DNA from 4 places in the Heyndrickxia sp. MSNUG genome. Region 1 is predicted to be linked to each of the others. Evidence: predicted binding sites of a transcription regulator. Region 1 holds the regulator's gene; each other region holds the start of a gene.
The links. Region 1 encodes LexA, which represses DNA repair genes until DNA is damaged. Its sites were predicted from a motif close to CGAACATATGTTCG; they were not measured.
Positions count from the first base shown of each region.

Region 2: the regulator LexA is predicted to act here: its motif matches at 1,703-1,716, upstream of AABM38_RS16100 (DNA polymerase IV).
Region 3: the regulator LexA is predicted to act here: its motif matches at 3,057-3,070, upstream of pcrA (DNA helicase PcrA).
Region 4: the regulator LexA is predicted to act here: its motif matches at 2,870-2,883, upstream of AABM38_RS16015 (DNA polymerase thumb domain-containing protein).

Region 1 covers NZ_CP150978.1:1,957,951-1,962,459, reverse strand. The annotation lists gene tkt (transketolase) at 1-527, opposite strand, end outside; gene AABM38_RS09640 (DUF896 domain-containing protein) at 764-997, opposite strand; gene AABM38_RS09635 (YneB family resolvase-like protein) at 1,059-1,721, opposite strand; gene yneA (cell division suppressor protein YneA) at 1,750-2,067, opposite strand; gene lexA (transcriptional repressor LexA) at 2,221-2,844, shown strand; gene AABM38_RS09620 (DUF3934 family protein) at 2,968-3,114, opposite strand; gene AABM38_RS09615 (hypothetical protein) at 3,345-3,572, shown strand; gene AABM38_RS09610 (ATP-dependent DNA helicase) at 3,646-4,509, opposite strand, start outside.
Region 2 covers NZ_CP150978.1:3,193,691-3,198,199, forward strand. The annotation lists gene gndA (NADP-dependent phosphogluconate dehydrogenase) at 1-261, opposite strand, end outside; gene AABM38_RS16100 (DNA polymerase IV) at 397-1,689, opposite strand; gene AABM38_RS16105 (methyl-accepting chemotaxis protein) at 2,032-3,744, shown strand; gene AABM38_RS16110 (chemotaxis protein CheW) at 3,816-4,298, opposite strand; gene AABM38_RS16115 (tripeptidase T) at 4,427-4,509, opposite strand, start outside.
Region 3 covers NZ_CP150978.1:327,299-331,807, forward strand. The annotation lists gene AABM38_RS01710 (adenine deaminase C-terminal domain-containing protein) at 1-461, shown strand, start outside; gene AABM38_RS01715 (DUF3048 domain-containing protein) at 525-1,568, shown strand; gene AABM38_RS01720 (YerC/YecD family TrpR-related protein) at 1,643-1,960, shown strand; gene AABM38_RS01725 (heptaprenylglyceryl phosphate synthase) at 2,250-2,939, shown strand; gene pcrA (DNA helicase PcrA) at 3,087-4,509, shown strand, end outside.
Region 4 covers NZ_CP150978.1:3,175,609-3,180,117, reverse strand. The annotation lists gene AABM38_RS16035 (SDR family NAD(P)-dependent oxidoreductase) at 1-499, shown strand, start outside; gene AABM38_RS16030 (sigma-70 family RNA polymerase sigma factor) at 662-1,183, shown strand; gene AABM38_RS16025 (DUF4179 domain-containing protein) at 1,176-2,510, shown strand; gene AABM38_RS16020 (YqzH family protein) at 2,544-2,735, opposite strand; gene AABM38_RS16015 (DNA polymerase thumb domain-containing protein) at 2,972-4,231, shown strand; gene AABM38_RS16010 (YolD-like family protein) at 4,254-4,509, shown strand, end outside.

The DNA.
Region 1 (4,509 bases):
TTAAGGTGAGCTGCAAGAGATGCTGCTTCTGCTGATACACCTTCCATTAAGTCCCCATCGCCGCAAATGCTATATGTATAGTGGTCAACGATGTTGTAGTTGTCCTTATTGTAAACAGCTGCAAGGTGGCGTTCAGCCATTGCCATACCTACTGCCATAGCAACCCCTTGCCCTAGTGGACCTGTAGTTGCATCGACTCCTGCTGTGTGGCCAAATTCAGGGTGTCCAGGTGTTTTACTGCCCCACTGGCGGAATTGCTTAACGTCATCCATTGAAAGGTCATAACCTGCAAGGTGCAACAAGCTGTATAACAGCATTGATCCGTGTCCTGCAGATAATACAAAACGGTCACGGTTAAACCATTCAGGATTTTTAGGGTTGATGTTCATGTATCGTGTCCAAAGTGTGTATGCCATCGGAGCTGCTCCCATTGGCATGCCAGGGTGTCCGGAATTTGCCTTTTCAATTGCGTCAATCGATAAAGTACGAATTGAATCAATTGAAAGCATATCAATTTTATTAAACATTAAATACATCCTTTCTATAAGTACTGACTACAATCTTAATATTATAGCGAGAATAATTATTATACAACAAATTGTGCCTGAAGGAGACAGAAAAGGCCGTATAGTTATTTATTTTGACACAAATGCCATAAAGTATGTAACAAAACCCACGGAGTTACACTGTTTAACATACTGTTCTTACTACCTTTAAAAAAGAAAAAGGATACAAAAATATGTATCCCTTTGGATGACCTCTATTAATGAAGCTTATTTTTGTTTTGAAATTCTTTTAACTTACCAGGAGTAACATCATTCCCAGCTGGGTCAACAATAGTTACACCCTTTAATGTATTAAGCATGGAAGAACGGAAAGATTGCAGATATTCTGCACGAAGCTTCGTTTGTTCCTTTGCCTCTTCCTCAGTTAACTTTGATGCTTTTGCTTTTCGTGCCAATTCATTAATTCTGGCAATTTTATCACTAGATAGCATTGGTAAAGCTCCTTTGTAAAAAAGTTACGTTAACAGTCATGTTACTAGAAACAAGTGATTTTTACAAGGAAGGAGATTCCTCCTCGATTGACTCTATGTATTCAAGGTATCTGCGATTAACAGTTGCTTTTGAAACATTGAATCCAAAGCCTCTTAATGTTGCTGCAATCTCGGCAAAGGTAAGACCATTATTCCTGAGCTTGACAATCTCTTCGATTGGCATATCTTTCCGTTCTCTCCCAGAATGATCACCTTGATTTTTTAAGTTCCGCTGGGGCTTATATCCGTGCTCAATAGCCCGCTGCATCCCTCTTTTAATTTTTATATTGTGGATTTTTCTTTGATATTCTTCGACCATGCTCACAATTTGAAGCACCATCGAATCTGATTCTGAAAGCTGAAGCTCACCATTGTGCGAAATACTGTAAAGCTTAATTTCTTCTTTTAAAATGCAGTGTAGAATGGCGACCTTAGCATTTCCTCTGCCAAGACGGGTTTCATCCTGGATCAAAAGTGCTCCGATTGATTTATCTTTTATAAGTTCGAGAAGTTCCAATATACCTTCTCTTTCAAGATCATATCCGCTTGCCTGTTCCTTAATGATTCTTTCTACCTCGAAGCCGCAGCTGTCAGCAAGGCGGATCAGTTCCTCCTCCTGCCTCGTCAATGAGGTTTCCTGTGTTTCTTTAGTCGTACTTACGCGGCAATAAATAATTGCTTTCATGATGTCACCTTATTTCGCTTTGCTTAGTTTATCTTTCTGCTCCTGCAATCTGTGTAGGCTCTAATTGTTCAGCCATTACAGGGATCACAAGTTCATCGCCAGGATAGATTACTTCGCCTGCAATTCCATTTTTTTTCTGAACCCAGCTAACGAACTCGTTTTCTGAAAGATTATGTTCATCTGCATATGTTTCGGCAATCTCCCATAACGATTGCCCTTCTTCTATAGTAACAGTTATGTATGCATCGTCGGTATTATTTAAATGAGCTTTCGCCACAAGCGAAAAAATCAAGCTGACAGCAAGCAGGATGATGGCATATGAATAGTTTTCCCAAAGTTTTTTCATGTTCAGCACCTCTTAGCGAATGTATGTTCGTTTATTTGATTTTATTATAAAACGAACGTTTGTTTCGTGTCAACTAATTATTCGAACTTATGTTTGTATCTAAATAGAGGACATGGTATAATAAGGACAAGAAAATATACGAGGTGCGTGAATATGACGAAGTTATCGAAACGGCAACAAGACATATTTGAGTTCATTAAAGGTGAAGTCAAGAAAAAAGGATATCCACCATCCGTACGCGAAATTGGCGAAGCGGTGGGCCTTGCCTCCAGCTCCACTGTCCATGGACATTTAGCTAGACTTGAAAGCAAGGGCTTGATCAGGCGCGATCCTACAAAGCCGCGCGCAATCGAAATCCTTGAAATAGAAGATGATAGCCGTATCCCTAAATATAATGTTGTCAACGTACCGGTCGTTGGTAAAGTAACTGCGGGTATGCCGATTACGGCAATCGAAAATGTTGAAGAGTATTTCCCTCTTCCTGATCGTCTAGTACCTCATGATGAACAAGTGTTCATGCTTGAAATCATGGGAGACAGTATGATCGAAGCCGGTATCCTTGATGGCGATTATGTCATAGTTAAGCAGCAAAAAACAGCCAACAATGGGGATATCGTTGTTGCGATGACAGAAGAAGACGAAGCAACAGTTAAGCGTTTCTTCAAGGAAAAGGATTATTTCAGGCTTCAGCCAGAAAATTCATCCATGGATCCAATTATCCTCCGCAACGTTTCAATCCTGGGCAAAGTGATCGGAGTATACCGTCATATGCATTAAAAAAAGCAAGCGGCTTTCCGCTTGCTTTTTTCATGCATATGAATCTATTAAAATAGATGTTTTGCTGATAATAGAACCTTCTGATTCTCCCTTAATCCTGTCAATTGCAGGTTAGCCTCTTCATTATTCTTCTGTTTTATCCTGGTGTTTTACACCTTTACTTTTATAAGGCTTAGCACTTTTGGCTTTATTCGCGCTTGATTGCCATCTGTTCCATCCCTTTTTACCTGTACCTCGTCCTGTTCCGCCTTTACTCTTCGCTTTACTCATGTTTATCAACTCCTTCATTCTAATTCCAGTATTTATGGTGCATGTATTTATTACTATTGTCCGCTACAACGATTTTATGTCTCAAGGCCTCTTCAGGCATACTTTTTTCTTCAAATAAAAGATCTCTCCCTGTGAGAGTAGCACATTTTGAGATAAAGTAGGCAGAACCCCTAGCATCTTGTCCATGATTACATAACATATTGTATCTTCAAGGGAAGGAGTTGAAACAAATGGGATGCAACCGAAATAACAACGATGTTTCTAATGTTTTTTTCCCTAACAGGGATAGGGACCGTAACCAAGTAAGAGCAACAATTGACTTTGATGATCTTTGCCGTGCAGTGCGCCGTTGTATTATCGAGGACTTAGAAGGAATTCAGGATGATCGTGATCGTGATCGTGATGATCGTGACGATCGTGATCACCGCCGCCACAGAAGATGTGGATGCTTGTTTTAATTTAACTACACCTAATTAGCTGAAAAGAATCCCGGTGATATTCTTCTTCCGGGATTCTTTTTCATTTTGATATTTATTCGTGCCAGTTTACATTCTGAACAGGAAGAACTTTTACGATTTCATTTAAATAGGCTTCCTTTTGGTCAGCTTTTAGCCACAGATGTATAATTCCCGAATCCTGGCTGCTCCTAATCAAACGGCCCATTCCCTGCCTTAAACGCAGCAGCATATAGGGTAGATCTATCTCTGCAGATACGTTCGCTGCATGCTTCCGCTTCGCTTGGAAAACAGGGTCATGTGGAGGGAACGGCAAGGAAGAAATAATCACCTGCATTAATGATTCTCCTGGAACGTCCAAACCTTCCCACAGACTATAAGAACATAGTACTGTTGTATACTCGCTTTGGAAGGCCTTTACGGTTTCACTTATTTCTCTGTCTCCCTCAAAAAGAATGGAAAATGGCCATTGCCGTTGAGCAGACCATGACCTAAAGCGTTCCATTTCCTGAGTGGATGAAAATAACACAAGAGATTTTCCATTTTGGTCTAATAAGTCAGCGCCAATCTGCTGCCATTTATTCGTTTCATCTGTCTGAATATGTCCATCCATCTTCATCTGCGCTTCATAATCAAACGGAGAAGCCACTGTAAAGGAAGAAAACTGTTCTATACCAAGGCTTTTAGCAATATAACTAAAGTCACCAGCCTGGGATAATGTAGCTGAAGAAAAAACAAAAGGAATATTTTGCGAAAAGACTTCCTTCTTCAAAATTTCTTCTACTAATCGCGGCATAATCACCAATGACGTTTGAACCTCATTCTCCTCAAGCCAGAAGATCCCTTCATCATTTTTTAGGAAAATTCCTAAACCATATGCAAAGAACTCCAAATACTCTTCCATGATTTTCAAATGGTAATCATCAATGACGAATAATTC
Region 2 (4,509 bases), 1.2 Mb from region 1:
CAACTGTTCGATTGTCGCATCTGTGGCTGCACCAGCTTTAACCATAAGCAAAATCTTGCGGGGCTTTTCAAGTGATTGGACAAATTCTTCAATCGTGTAGGTACCGACGAGATTTTTTCCTTTTGTTTCAGCCAGCATTTCATCCGTTTTCTCTCTAGAACGATTATAGACGGATACAGAATAGCCTCTGCTTTCAATATTCATCGCCAGATTCTTGCCCATGACTGCAAGACCTATAACTCCGATTTGCTGCTTTGACATTTTTCCAACTTCCCTTCTGTCTAAGACCAGGTTTTTAAATGCATACTCTATAATTTAGCAATGATAGATTTGGGTTGCAAACATTCAGACCTGTGCCCTTATTTATTTTGACTTAACAGCTTTCTGATAAACATTCTATTTATCTTTTCTCTCTTCATTGTCCTGCAACCTGCGGTCCTGCAGGAAATCTTTACTAAAGCTTGTATCTGTTCCTTTTGTTTCTTCAGGAAATTTATTTTTAATTTGTGAACCAGCACTCTCAATAATGCTTTTGCCATATTTCTCTCTCAACAGGCTCATAGTATTAATCAGCGGTTCTTTCCTTGCATCCTGCTCAAATGAGAAAAGATCCAGCTGTTTCACTGCTTGATCCGCTTCAAGAAGATCAGTACCAGTAATGCCCAACAGTCTTACCGGGTCCCCGTTCCAATGCTTAAGGAACAGTGTTTTGGCGGCAGCAGCAATTTCATCCTTTTTAGAAACAGGATTTTGGAGCTTCTGGCTCCGCGTAATGGTCTTCCTGTCCTTAAAACGAATCATGACACTTATATTCGTTGCCACCGCTTCCTTTCGCTTCATCCTGGCCGCTACTTGTTCAGAAAGCCTTTCAAGCACCTTCAAAAGCTCAACCTGGTTTGATACATCTCTCGGCAAGGTTGTGGAATTTCCAATACTTTTAAAATCATAGACTGAATCTGGATCGACTACCCGATTATCCTGGCCATTAGCTCTTTCCTTCAGCCTTATTCCGTTAATACCAAGCAGACCTTTCAGTTGAATGTCATTTGCCTCAGCCAAGCAGCCAATTGTGTTGATTCCGATATTTTTTAGTTTGTCCGCAGTTTTGCTTCCTACACCATGCATCTCTCCTGCCTCCAGCGGCCAGAGAATCCTCGGGATGTCACGTTTTCTTAATACCGTTATACCCATGGGTTTTTTCATATCGGAAGCAGTCTTAGCGAGAAATTTATTAGGAGCTATCCCAATACTGCATGGAAGATCTAACTGCTCTAGAATTCTTTTCTGAATGCTTTCTGCAATCTGCAGTGGAGAACCAAGCTCGGAACAGTCTGTGATATCCATATAGCCTTCATCAATCGAGACAGGCTCTACGAGCTCGGTGTATTGACGCAATAAATCAAACATGGCAGCAGAGGCTGATCTATAGCGTTCGAAATTCGGTTTTTTTATGATCAAGTCCGGGCATAGCTTCTTTGCCTCCCATAAGGGCATGGTTGTCCTGACGCCGAATTTTCTCGCCTCATAGCTGCAGGTTACAATAATCCCCCGGCGTTCCTCAGGATTCCCTGCTATTGCGAGCGGTTTCCCCTTTAAGTCTGCATCATATGCCATTTCAACCGAAGCATAGAAACTATTCATATCAACATGTAAAATAACCCTGCCTTGTTTCGGATACATCTCTTTCATGTCAGCCACTTCCCAAATATACGTTCCCTCTCATTTTATCAAAAAAGCCTGAGCAATACCTATAAGATGATCATGCAGCTGCCATTCCTAACTGGACAGATCATGAATTGATTCTTTTATAACCTTCCGCTCACTTTTATAAAATCGTTTGCTCATTGCAGCTTTTACAACGCTCTGCCAAAAGTTTTTTCAATAGAATTGCTCTTCCATAAAAGATGATACCGGATGTGAATTTTATGTGAAAAAAATTAAAAAATTAAAGAACTTAATGTAAATGCCGATATAAATACATACACAGGTAATATTTTTTAATGCCATTTATGCTAAAACGGAGGAATATTTATGCAGCATTGGTCTATCGGAAAGAAGTATGGAAGCGTTTTTATTTTTATTATGATGATTTTTCTAGGCAGCTTCGTCTATCTATCGACAGTGCTTAATAATCTGGCCGGAGCGATCGACCAGGCTGAAGATAAAAGCGATTATGCCATCATGATCAGCGATATGGGTTCCACTTTCCGGCAAAAGTATATTATCATTACAGATTACATAACTGAACCAAAACCAGAGCTGCTGGCAATCTATAAGAAGGAATCGGACAATTTCAATGAGTCTGCAGGAAAGTTGAAATCAAATGTTAAATCCGAGGAAGAAAAAGCTTTATATAATGCAATTATCAATACAGACAAACATATGGACAAAGTATGGGAAGAAGAAATATTGGCTACTGTAGAAGATTTCAAACAAAAAGGTGAACAGGTGGATATCTTCACTCAAATCAGCCTTGCCAATAAAGCTGAGACCATTCGGGATATGAATATCGATAAACTGAATTCCCTAAGAACTATCATTCTTGATGATCGAACAAAAATCATGAAGGAAACTCATTCATCGATCGCCTCCATGGTCCAGAATACATTTATCATTATGATCATAGCATTCGTCATCTCGTCGATTGCAATGTATTTTGTATCCCGAAACATCAGCAAGGGCTTAAAAGATGTGGTAGCTTATTGCAAGAAGCTTGCTGCCGGCGAATTGAATGTAAAGGTACTAGATACTAAAAGCAAGGATGAGGTTGGCCAGATTATTGCCGCTATGAACCAATTGTCCAGAAACCTAAAGGCATCAATCTCCAGCATCCTGTCATCTTCTGACCAGGTTAATGAAATGTCGAGAAATTTAAAGCTTAATGCAGAAGCAACGACTGAAGCGAATAACGAGATCACTTCTTCAATTATGCAAGTTGCATCGGCATCTGAGGAACAAGTAAAAATATCCGAACGTACAAATAATGCCGTCGAAAATGTTTCTTCACAGTTATTAGAGGTCACTGGATCGCTTAAAGAAACTCTTTATACGACATCTGTATCAAAGGAGAAAATTGAGCAGGGCAAACAGTATGCATTTAGCGTTACTGAACAGATGGATATGATTAATGAAAAAGTAAACGAATTATCGAATGTGATCCATTCACTGAAAAATAATTCTCAGGAAATCCATAGAATTATTGAGATTATTACTGATATCTCTAATCAGACAAACTTGCTTGCACTTAACGCTGCAATTGAAGCAGCACGGGCCGGTGAACATGGTAAGGGATTTGGCGTCGTAGCACAAGAAGTCCGCAAGCTCGCTGAACAATCAGCCGGAGCGGCTGAAAGCATCCGCAATATTCTTGAACAGACCGGGAAGGAAACTAATCAGGCCGTAAATGTCATGGATGAAAGCCAGGCGACCGTATTGAAAGGAAATGAACTTGTGGAAAAAGTGGCGATTACTTTTACTGAAATCGCAGAATCGATTGAAGAAGTAAGCATGAAAGGAAACCAAGTAAGCGAAGCAGTAGTAAACGCGAATGAAAAAATGGAGTTTATGGCTCAATCTGCAACTGAAGTGATCACTGCATCATCAAAGTCTGCACTATTCCTTGAACAGGTTGCTGCCACAACTGAAGAACAAAACGCAACAATGCAGGAGCTCTTGGAATCATCAGGTAAACTTTCCAGCATGGCAGAGGATTTGCGAAAATCGTTTTCAAGCTTCAAGTTATAGATAAATAAAAACAAGGCTGGTTCACATTGAACCAGCCTTGTTTTTATTCAATTAAAGTTAAAATCATTTTCTTAATTATGTAATTCATGCTTCTCTTTTTGCATATATTCCTTGATTTCCTTAATACCTTCAAGTGACTGTATCAGCGTTTCCGGATCTATGACCATGATCATACGTTTATCAAAATTAGCAATACCTGTAATGAATATTGTTTTTTGATAGGCAATCAGTCCTGGCTGCTTCAAATTTCCAGCTGGAATTTCCAGAATTTCCTTAGCATCCCTAACTAAAGTACCAATTGAAATATCAGCTGTCTGCAAAACAATCAGTCTAGTTTTTTCATCAGCTTGTATATCACGGCCATAAAGGACTTTTTCTAAGTCAATTACAGGAATCAAGTCGCCCCTAACCTTAGTAATCCCTGTGACATAATCGGGCATATGAGGAATCGCTGTCATTCCTTCAAGCTTCTCTATCGAAATGACATAGAGGATTGGGAAAGCATACTCTTCATTCCCTGCCTGAAAAACTACCGTCTTATTGGTTTCAGCCATGGAGTTCACATCCTTTGTAAAATTTCTGTCTATTACTCTATCAACAATATAACATTTTATTCCTGCAAGAGTAAGTAGCAATTGGAAATAACAAAAAAGGACTTCCATGTTGGAAGCCCTTTTAAGTCTTATTGTGCAGCCACTTCTTGAATTAAAGCAATGACCATTTCTCCAAGCTTTTCTAGCTCTTCGATCGGCATTCTTTCATTTG
Region 3 (4,509 bases), 1.6 Mb from region 1:
CAAGTCATGATGAGTGCTTTTTCATGCTGATTGACAGGAATGGCGAGTGGAGGATCAATACAATTCTAAAAGGCTTTGCGACTGATTTGCAGGGACTTGCGAGTTCATTCTCCAACACAGGTGACATTATCCTGATCGGCAAAAACAAGCAGGATATGATGGCTGCTTTTAACCGGATGAAAGAGCTTGGCGGCGGAATTGTTGCCTGCGAGAATGGAGTGCCTGTAAGGGAAATTCCGTTAAGGCTGCAAGGCATCATGTCCAGTCATCCTGTAGGTGAATTGATGGCTGAAGAAAAGAAGCTGCTTGAGTATTTGAAGGAAAAAGGGTATAAGTTCGCAGACCCGATTTATTCACTGTTATTCTTCTCATCAACGCATTTGCCATACATCAGAATCACGCAGCGGGGCATCTATGATGTCATGAAAAAAACGGTACTCTTTCCAACGATAATGCGTTAAAATATAAAAGTGCATCAAGACATTTACAGCCATGAGAACAGGGAGTTCACAGGGGTGGCGAGAATGATGAAAAAATGGATCGCTGTAACAGCGGCTTTGATGATCCTTCTAGCCGGGTGCAGCAGTAAAGAGACAAAGACAGATAAAGATGCAGCGGAACAACATAAAGAAAAAGAAGTTGAAGACGTTGTCAAAGAAGCAGAAAAGCTGCCTTATCAGTTCCCGCTGACGGGAATTGGCACAAAAGAAGAGCCGGCAGGCAGAGCCATTGCGGTTGTGGTGAATAACCACCCGAAGGCAAGGCCGCAGTCGGGTCTCAATGAAGCGGATCTCATTTATGAGGTTTTAGCTGAAGGGGAAGTAACAAGGCTGGTTGCAATATACCAGAGTGAACACCCTGAGAAGGTGGGGCCCATCCGAAGTGCAAGGGAGTATTTTATCGACATGGCTTTAGGATATGACAGCTTTTTTGTGGCCCATGGCTACAGTCCTGAAGCGAAGGAAATGCTCGATCGCGGGGATATTGACAACATCAACGGCATTCAGTATGACGGTTCACTTTTTAAGAGGGCAAGCTTCCGCAAGGCCCCGCACAATTCATATATCACTTATGAGAATATGATAAAAGGTGCTGAAAAAAGAAACTACGATATGAATGCGGCACCAGATTCTGCAGCTTTTTTAAGCAAGGAAGAATTCGATGGGCTTGAAGGTGCAGCTGCCAAGGATATCATGGTATCTTACGGGACGCCAGCATTCGATTTGATTTATGAATATGATGCTGAAGCCGGGAAGTATCATCGTTTTTCAGGGAATGAAGAAACGGCTGATCTCGATTCGAAGGAACCAGTGCTGATTGATAACCTTCTGGTCGTGCAGATGGATCACAAAATTGTAGATTCAGCTGGCCGCAGGGATGTTGATTTGGAATCTGGCGGTACGGGTTATCTGTTTCAAAAAGGCAAAGTCAATGAGATACAATGGAAAAATGAAGCTGGCAGGATTGTCCCTTATAAGGATGGGGAAAAAGCTGGTTTCGTTCCCGGGAAAACATGGATTAACATCGTCCCATCAATCAGCGATGTCTCATTCGACTCTGAACAATAAGGCGATGTTCGCGGAGTAAATACAAAGCGGAAACAGTCATAATAAAAATTAGAGTATATAAGGGGTATGACTATATGCAAATTGATAAATTAAGAGGTAAAGAATTAGATCAACTTTTCAAGGCGATTTTATCGCTAAAAGATCTTGACGAAGCGTATCGCTTTTTTGATGATTTGGCGACTGTGAACGAAATCCAGTCACTGGCACAGCGACTCGAAGTTGCCCGCATGCTTCGCGAGGGCAAAACCTACCATAAAATCGAGACAGATACAGGTGCAAGCACAGCCACGATCTCAAGGGTCAAGCGCTGCTTGAACTATGGTAACGATGCATATGAAATGGCATTGGATCGTTTGAAGGAAGAAGAGAATGCTGCGAAGGAACAGGCTTAGAACCTGGGTTTTATAAGGCTAAAAGATTGCAGGAACCGGAGTCCAGTGGGGCTTCGGTTTTTTTGTTTGCGTTTGAGGCGGCCATTTAGGAATAGTTAGGGAAAAACGGCCTGGAGTTAGCGATAATGAAAATGATTGAAAGTCAGGAGTAGAACGCGCAAGGAAGGAAGAAAAGTTCTCCTCCTAGTTAATCTGTTAAATTCCCCATTAACCTGATGTTTCCTTTTTGTCTGGAGGGAACAAATGCTATAATGGTGGAATGGAAATATAGAATGGGGGCAATTCAAGGATGTACGATGTTCGCGAGTGGCGACATGTGTTTAAACTCGATCCAAATAAAGAAATAACTGATGAAGAACTTGATAGAATCTGCGAGTCTGGAACCGACGCGATCATGGTAGGAGGGACCGATGGTGTCACTCTTGAAGGAGTCCTTGATTTGATGTCCCGAGTCCGCCGTTACACGGTTCCATGCATTCTAGAAGTTTCTACTATAGATTCTATCACACCGGGATTCGATTTTTACTTTATCCCGACTGTACTCAACAGCGGCAATCCGCAGTGGATTACCGGGATGCATCACGAAGCAGTGAAGGAATATGGCGATTTGATGGATTGGGACGAGGTTATGATGGAAGGCTATTGCATCCTGAATCCAGAATGCAAGGCTGCTAAGCTAACCGAGGCCAAGACGGAATTGGACGTTGAAGAAGTCAGAGCCTATGCGATGATGGCAGAAAAAATGTTCAGCCTGCCAATCTTCTATTTAGAATACAGCGGTACCTATGGTGATCCCGAAATCGTCAAAGCAGCCAAAGGCGCACTCGAAAAGACCGTCCTCTTCTACGGAGGCGGAATCGAAACAGCACAGCAGGCAGCCGAAATGGCCGCCCACTCAGACGTAATCGTCGTAGGAAATGCAGTCTACAGCAACCTCGAAGAAGCGCTCAAAACAGTAGCTGCCGCTTCAGTGCGTTAAAGCGCTGGGGGTCAGACCCCCGGTGCGGTGATACGGTGAAGTGGTGGGGGTCTGACCCCCAGCGAGGTAGTGCGTTAATGTGTGTGTTTGTCTGGAATTGGATTTTGATATAAAATAAGAACAAATGTTTGTATGGTGGTGAGGAATGTGCAATTTTTGACGGATAAATTATTGAATGGTTTGAACCCGGAGCAACAGAAGGCTGTCAAGACGTTGGACGGGCCGTTATTGTTGATGGCTGGTGCGGGCAGTGGCAAAACGAGGGTTTTAACGCACAGGATTGCGTATTTAATGGTGGAAAAAGGGGTAAATCCTTATAACATCCTGGCGATTACGTTCACGAATAAAGCAGCACGTGAGATGCGCGAGAGGATCCATAAGATGATGGGCGGCGCGGCAGACGATATCTGGATTTCGACGTTCCACTCGATGTGTGTCCGTATTTTGCGCCGGGACATCGATCGTCTTGGCTTCAACCGCAATTTCACGATCCTCGATTCGACTGACCAGCAGTCAGTCATTAAATCGATTCTGAAAGACAAGAACATGGATCCGAAGAAATTCGATCCACGCGCGATTCTTGGAACGATCAGCTCGGCGAAAAACGAACTGATCACACCGGAGGAATACGCGAAAACAGCTGGTGATTACTTCTCGCAGAAGGTCAGCGATGTGTATGAAGAATACCAGCGCAGGCTTCGCAAAAACAATGCGCTCGATTTTGATGACCTGATCATGTCGACGATTACGCTGTTCACCCGTGTGCCGGAAGTGCTTGAATACTATCAGCGCAAGTTCCAGTATATTCACGTCGATGAGTACCAGGATACGAACAGGGCGCAGTATATGCTTGTAAAATTACTTGCGCAGCGTTTCCAGAATTTATGTGTAGTTGGTGACTCAGATCAGTCGATCTATCGCTGGCGAGGGGCTGACATCGCAAACATCCTATCATTCGAAAAGGATTATCCGAATGCATCTGTCATTTTGCTAGAGCAAAACTACCGCTCAACAAAGAAAATTCTTTTAGCAGCTAATATGGTCATCCAGAACAATATGAACCGTAAGCCGAAGAACCTCTGGACGGAAAACGCAGAAGGCAACAAAATCATGTATTACCGTGCAGACAGCGAGCAAGGTGAAGCCCAGTTTGTCATCGGTAAAATTCAGGAGCTCCTGAGGAATGGCCGCAAGCTTTCTGATATTGCGATTTTATACAGAACCAATGCCCAGTCCCGTGTAATCGAGGAATCATTCCTGAAGTCAAACATCGATTACAACATTGTCGGCGGCATCAAGTTCTATGACAGAAAAGAAATCAAGGATGTCCTTGCGTACCTTCGTTTGATTTCAAACCCTGATGATGATATCAGTTTGCAGAGGGTCATCAATGTGCCGAAGCGCGCGATTGGTTCCACTTCAATCGATAAAATCGCCAACTTCGCAACGATGCATGACCTATCGATGTACCAGGCGCTTGAAACGATCGAAATGATCGGCCTCAGCCCTAAAGCGGAAAAGGCGGCCATCGAATTCCGTAATCTGATCCGTAACTACACACAGCAGCAGG
Region 4 (4,509 bases), 1.2 Mb from region 1:
CCTCGCACACGAAGCAAAAGTCGAGGAAATTAAATCGATGTTTGATGTGAATGTCATCGGCTTGATGGCCTGTACCTCCATGGTGCTTCCAGGGATGAAGGAGCGGCGCAGCGGCCATATTATCAATATCGCTTCTCAGGCCGGCAAGATAGCCACGCCAAAATCAAGTGTCTATTCGGCAACGAAACATGCTGTTCTAGGCTATACGAACAGCCTGCGCATGGAGCTGGCCGATGACAATGTGTATGTGACGTCTGTCAATCCAGGGCCAATTGAAACGAATTTCTTTAATATTGCCGATAAGCAGGGTACGTATGTTAAGAATGTTAAAGCCTTCATGCTTAAGCCTGACTATGTAGCAAAACAGGTCGTCGACCGGATGCTGACAAAGACCAGGGAAATCAATCTCCCGCGCTGGATGAATGCAGGCAGCGTTTTTTATGCGCTTTTTCCACGCGCCTTTGAGCGCATTGGCAGGAAGGCCTTCAATAAAAAATAGCAACCTTTCGAAACCGCCGCAACATGTTTGGCGGTTTTTATTTTGAGCCATAAACTCAGCCAAATTGAAATATACAGATATTTAAAGATCTTTTTGAAAATGTTAAAACTTTTTTCATGCTTCCAGGTCTAATAGTTAGATACAAAGTTAGGGGGAGACACTTTGGAGCTTCAAGAATTGGTCGTCAGGGCGAAAAAAGGTGATGAAGCAGCATTTTACGAGCTGATGCAGCTCCATAAAATTCGCCTTTACCGGATTGCCCTGAGTTACCTAAGGAATAGCGATGACGCGGTTGAGGCATTGCAGGAAGTCACATACAGGGCGTTCCGGTCCATCCGAAAGGTGAAGGAGCCGCAGTATTTTACAACCTGGCTTACGAGGATCCTGTTAAACTACTACAATGATGAGTTGAAGAAACGGAAACGCGTTCTCGTTAGCGATGACTTTATCAGCCTGATGGGGGCGGAACACCAGTCAAATTGGCTAGAGGTAGAGGAAGTAATTGGCAAGCTTGAACCAAAAATCAGGCAGGTCATCGAATTGAAGTATGTGCATGATTTTAAAATCAAGGAGATTGCCGATATTCTTGAATGTCCGGAAGGCACTGTGAAGACATGGCTTAATAAAGGGCTGAAGGACCTTCGCGGGCAGCTGGGTGAGAAAGGGGAATTGGGCTATGCTTAATGCTGAAGAAAATAGGTTGACCAGGGCGCAGGCTGCTCTCGAAAATATCGACATTCCTGAAATCCAGCTGGACCAAGCGATTTCAGCGGGAATAACCAAAGGGAAAAGAAAGCAAAAGAAAAATTTGCTGCTAATGAGGACGTTAGCATCTGCCGCCATCCTGATTTTTGCTTTTACAGCCTTGCTCAGGACATCTGAAACCTTCGCCTCCTATGTCACATCGATTCCGGGCATGGAAAAAATTGTGGAGTTAGTTCGCTTTGATAAAGGCTTGACGGCAGCAATCGAAAATGACTTTGCCCAGAAAATCGGCGTGTCAGATGAACATGAGGGCCTGAAAATCACCTTGGATTCAGCGATTGTCGATGAGCAGATGATGGTGCTGTTTTATAAGATTGATTCCTCTGCGGGTCACAAAGAGATTGCGATTGATAAGATCCAGCTTACCGATGCCAAAGGAAAGGAATTGGAATTAAGCTCCTCTTTCTCTATGGGACCTATTGATTTACAAAAAAAAGGGGAGTCTGTTCACGAAATGACCTATTACTTTTATGGAAAGGTCGCTCCTGAAAATATGAAGTTGAGCTTCCGGCTTGCTGAAGGGAGAACGGAAACCGGAGAGCTGCGTAATAAACTTGCTGATACATGGGTTCTTCCTTTCTCGATTGATAAGGAAGCCTACAAGGATAAGAGAGAAATCATTGAGGTAAATAAAACGGTCAGCTTTGAAGGCCAGAAGGTAACAGTTGAAAAGGTATCAATTTATCCAACCAGGATTGGTGTTACTGTTGATTTTGATGAGAAAAACACTAAGCAGATTTTCGCGATCGAAGACCTTCGTATCGTTGATGAGAGCGGCGAGGAATGGGCTACAATCGCAAATGGAATAAGTGCTTCCCATATTAGTGCTGATAAGCAGGAGGTCTATCTTCAGAGCAACTTCTTTAAAAATCCAAAAGAACTTTATTTGAAATTCAGTTCAATAAGGGCGCTCGATAAGGACGAACTGACAGTTGTTGTCGACCCTGATCAGCTGAAGATTATCGAAAGACCACGCGACGGTCGTCTTCTGCGAGTGGAAAGGGAAGGCGAGGATCTGAAATTCACCTATCTTGGAGACCGGGGAGCACCTTTTCAACACGCGATTGACTCAGAAGGAAAGCAAATTGGCAGCGGTAGATTATCAGTTTTGACTTCTGAGGGGGTCCGAGAGCAGCAAATACTGATTCCTTATTTCGGAGAAAACCCTGCCCCCGGGCTGATCACTTTGCAAATAACCGATTATGCAACGAAAGTTAAAGGTGATGCCAATATTAAAGTAAAATAATTTTTCTGGCTGTCCCTCATTGGGGCAGCCTTTTTATGTAGCCAAAAATTCATAAACAGCATCATTGATGATTTCGTGTAAATCGGCCTCAGGATCTTCATTTTTTAGCTTAACAAGCTTCTCATATATTTCTTCGAATTCCATTTCACCGAACGGCAGTGATTCATCATGCCGATACTGTACGAAGCACTTCTGGACCATTTTGCGTATGAGTTTTTTATCCATAATTCGCACCTCTCATCTTGATTATACTCTCAACTGCCAGCTGAAAACAGCCTCCTGTAAAATTGTCCAGCTCTGGCATGGCCCTCCAAATAAACCTTAATTAAGTCATTACACCGGAAATTCCCCATTGAAACCGAACGCATATTCGCTTAATATTATGGGTATAATAAAACAGAACAAATGTTCCTTTTGTTGGAAACGAAACATAAACTAAGCAGAAAGGAGAGATACAGAAAATGGTCGATTACAGCGAAATGCCGCAAAACAAAATTCTCTGTGTTGATATGAAAAGCTTCTATGCCAGTTGTTCCGCGGTAATGCTCGATCTTGATCCTCTTGAATGCTACCTGGCTGTGGTCGGGAACCTCGACCGTCCGGGAAGCGTCGTGCTGGCAGCCTCGCCCCGTTTAAAAAAGGACTTTGGCATTAAAACCGGGTCGCGAAAGTTTGAAATTCCCGATGATCCGAGAATTATTGTCGTTGATCCCCAAATGTCAACGTACCTGAGAATTTCCACTGAAATCTCCCGTGTATTCAATCGCTACGTCCCAAAGGAAGCGATCCATACCTACAGTGTCGACGAAAGCTTTATAAAAGTAGATGGAGCTTCAAAGCTTTGGGGAGACGCTGCCTCAATAGCAAAAAAAATCAAAGATGATATCGAGCGCGAGTTCCAGCTTCCTTGCGCAATCGGGATTGGCCCAAACATGCTGATGTCAAAATTATGCCTTGACCTTGACGCGAAGAAAAAGGGAATTGCCGAGTGGACATATGAAGACGTACAGACAAAGCTGTGGAATGTCTCGCCGCTTCGCGAAATGTGGGGAATAGGCCGCCGTGTCGAAAAAACGCTGAACGGCATGGGGATTTTCACAGTCGGTCAGCTTGCACGCTATGACCTTGAAAAATTGGAGAAAAAATTCGGAGTCATGGGCAACCAGCTTTACTGGCATGCATGGGGAATTGATTTCTCGGATATCGGTGCCCCGATCATGGAAGGGCAGATCAGCTTTGGAAAAAGCCAGATTTTGCTTCGAGATTATAAAGAGGTAGAGGAAATCAAGCATGTCATTCTTGAAATGTGCGAGGAAGTGGCACGCCGGGCAAGGAACCATGGGAAAGCAGGACGGACAATTAGCTTTGGGATTGGCTACAGCCAGGATGAATTCGGCGGAGGCTTCCACCGTTCACGGACGATAGAAGAACCTACGAACGTCACAATGGAATTGTATCGTGTCTGCCTGGAGCTATTTGCTGAGAATTATACAGGAAAAACGGTGCGCAGCATTGCGATTTCACTTGGAAACCTTGTCGTTGACAGCGAATTTCAATTGAGTTTATTTGAGAAGAATGGATGGAAGAAGAAGGAACTTGGCTATGTGATGGACCGAATTCGCAGCCGGTATGGCTCGGCAGCTTTGCTAAGGGCCGTTTCTTATACTGCGGCTGGTACAGCAAGGCATCGCGCCGCGCTGGTCGGAGGCCATAAAGGCTAAATGATAATAGGGAGGAAATCGTATGATTCGTGACCGCGGAAGAATTAAATGGACGTCCATGATGCTTCCTGAACACGTAAAGCTGTTACGGGACTGGGCACATGAAGACAGATATGAAAAAGAAAAACAGCTGGATGAGCAGCAGCTCGAACAATTGAATGAAACCATCCTCGAAGCGATGGAATATAACCGTCCGGTCAGCATCACCTATTATCGTCAGCGGAAGTATGAACTGGTAATCGGGAAAATCCATTACTGGAATGAACTCGGCCTGAAGC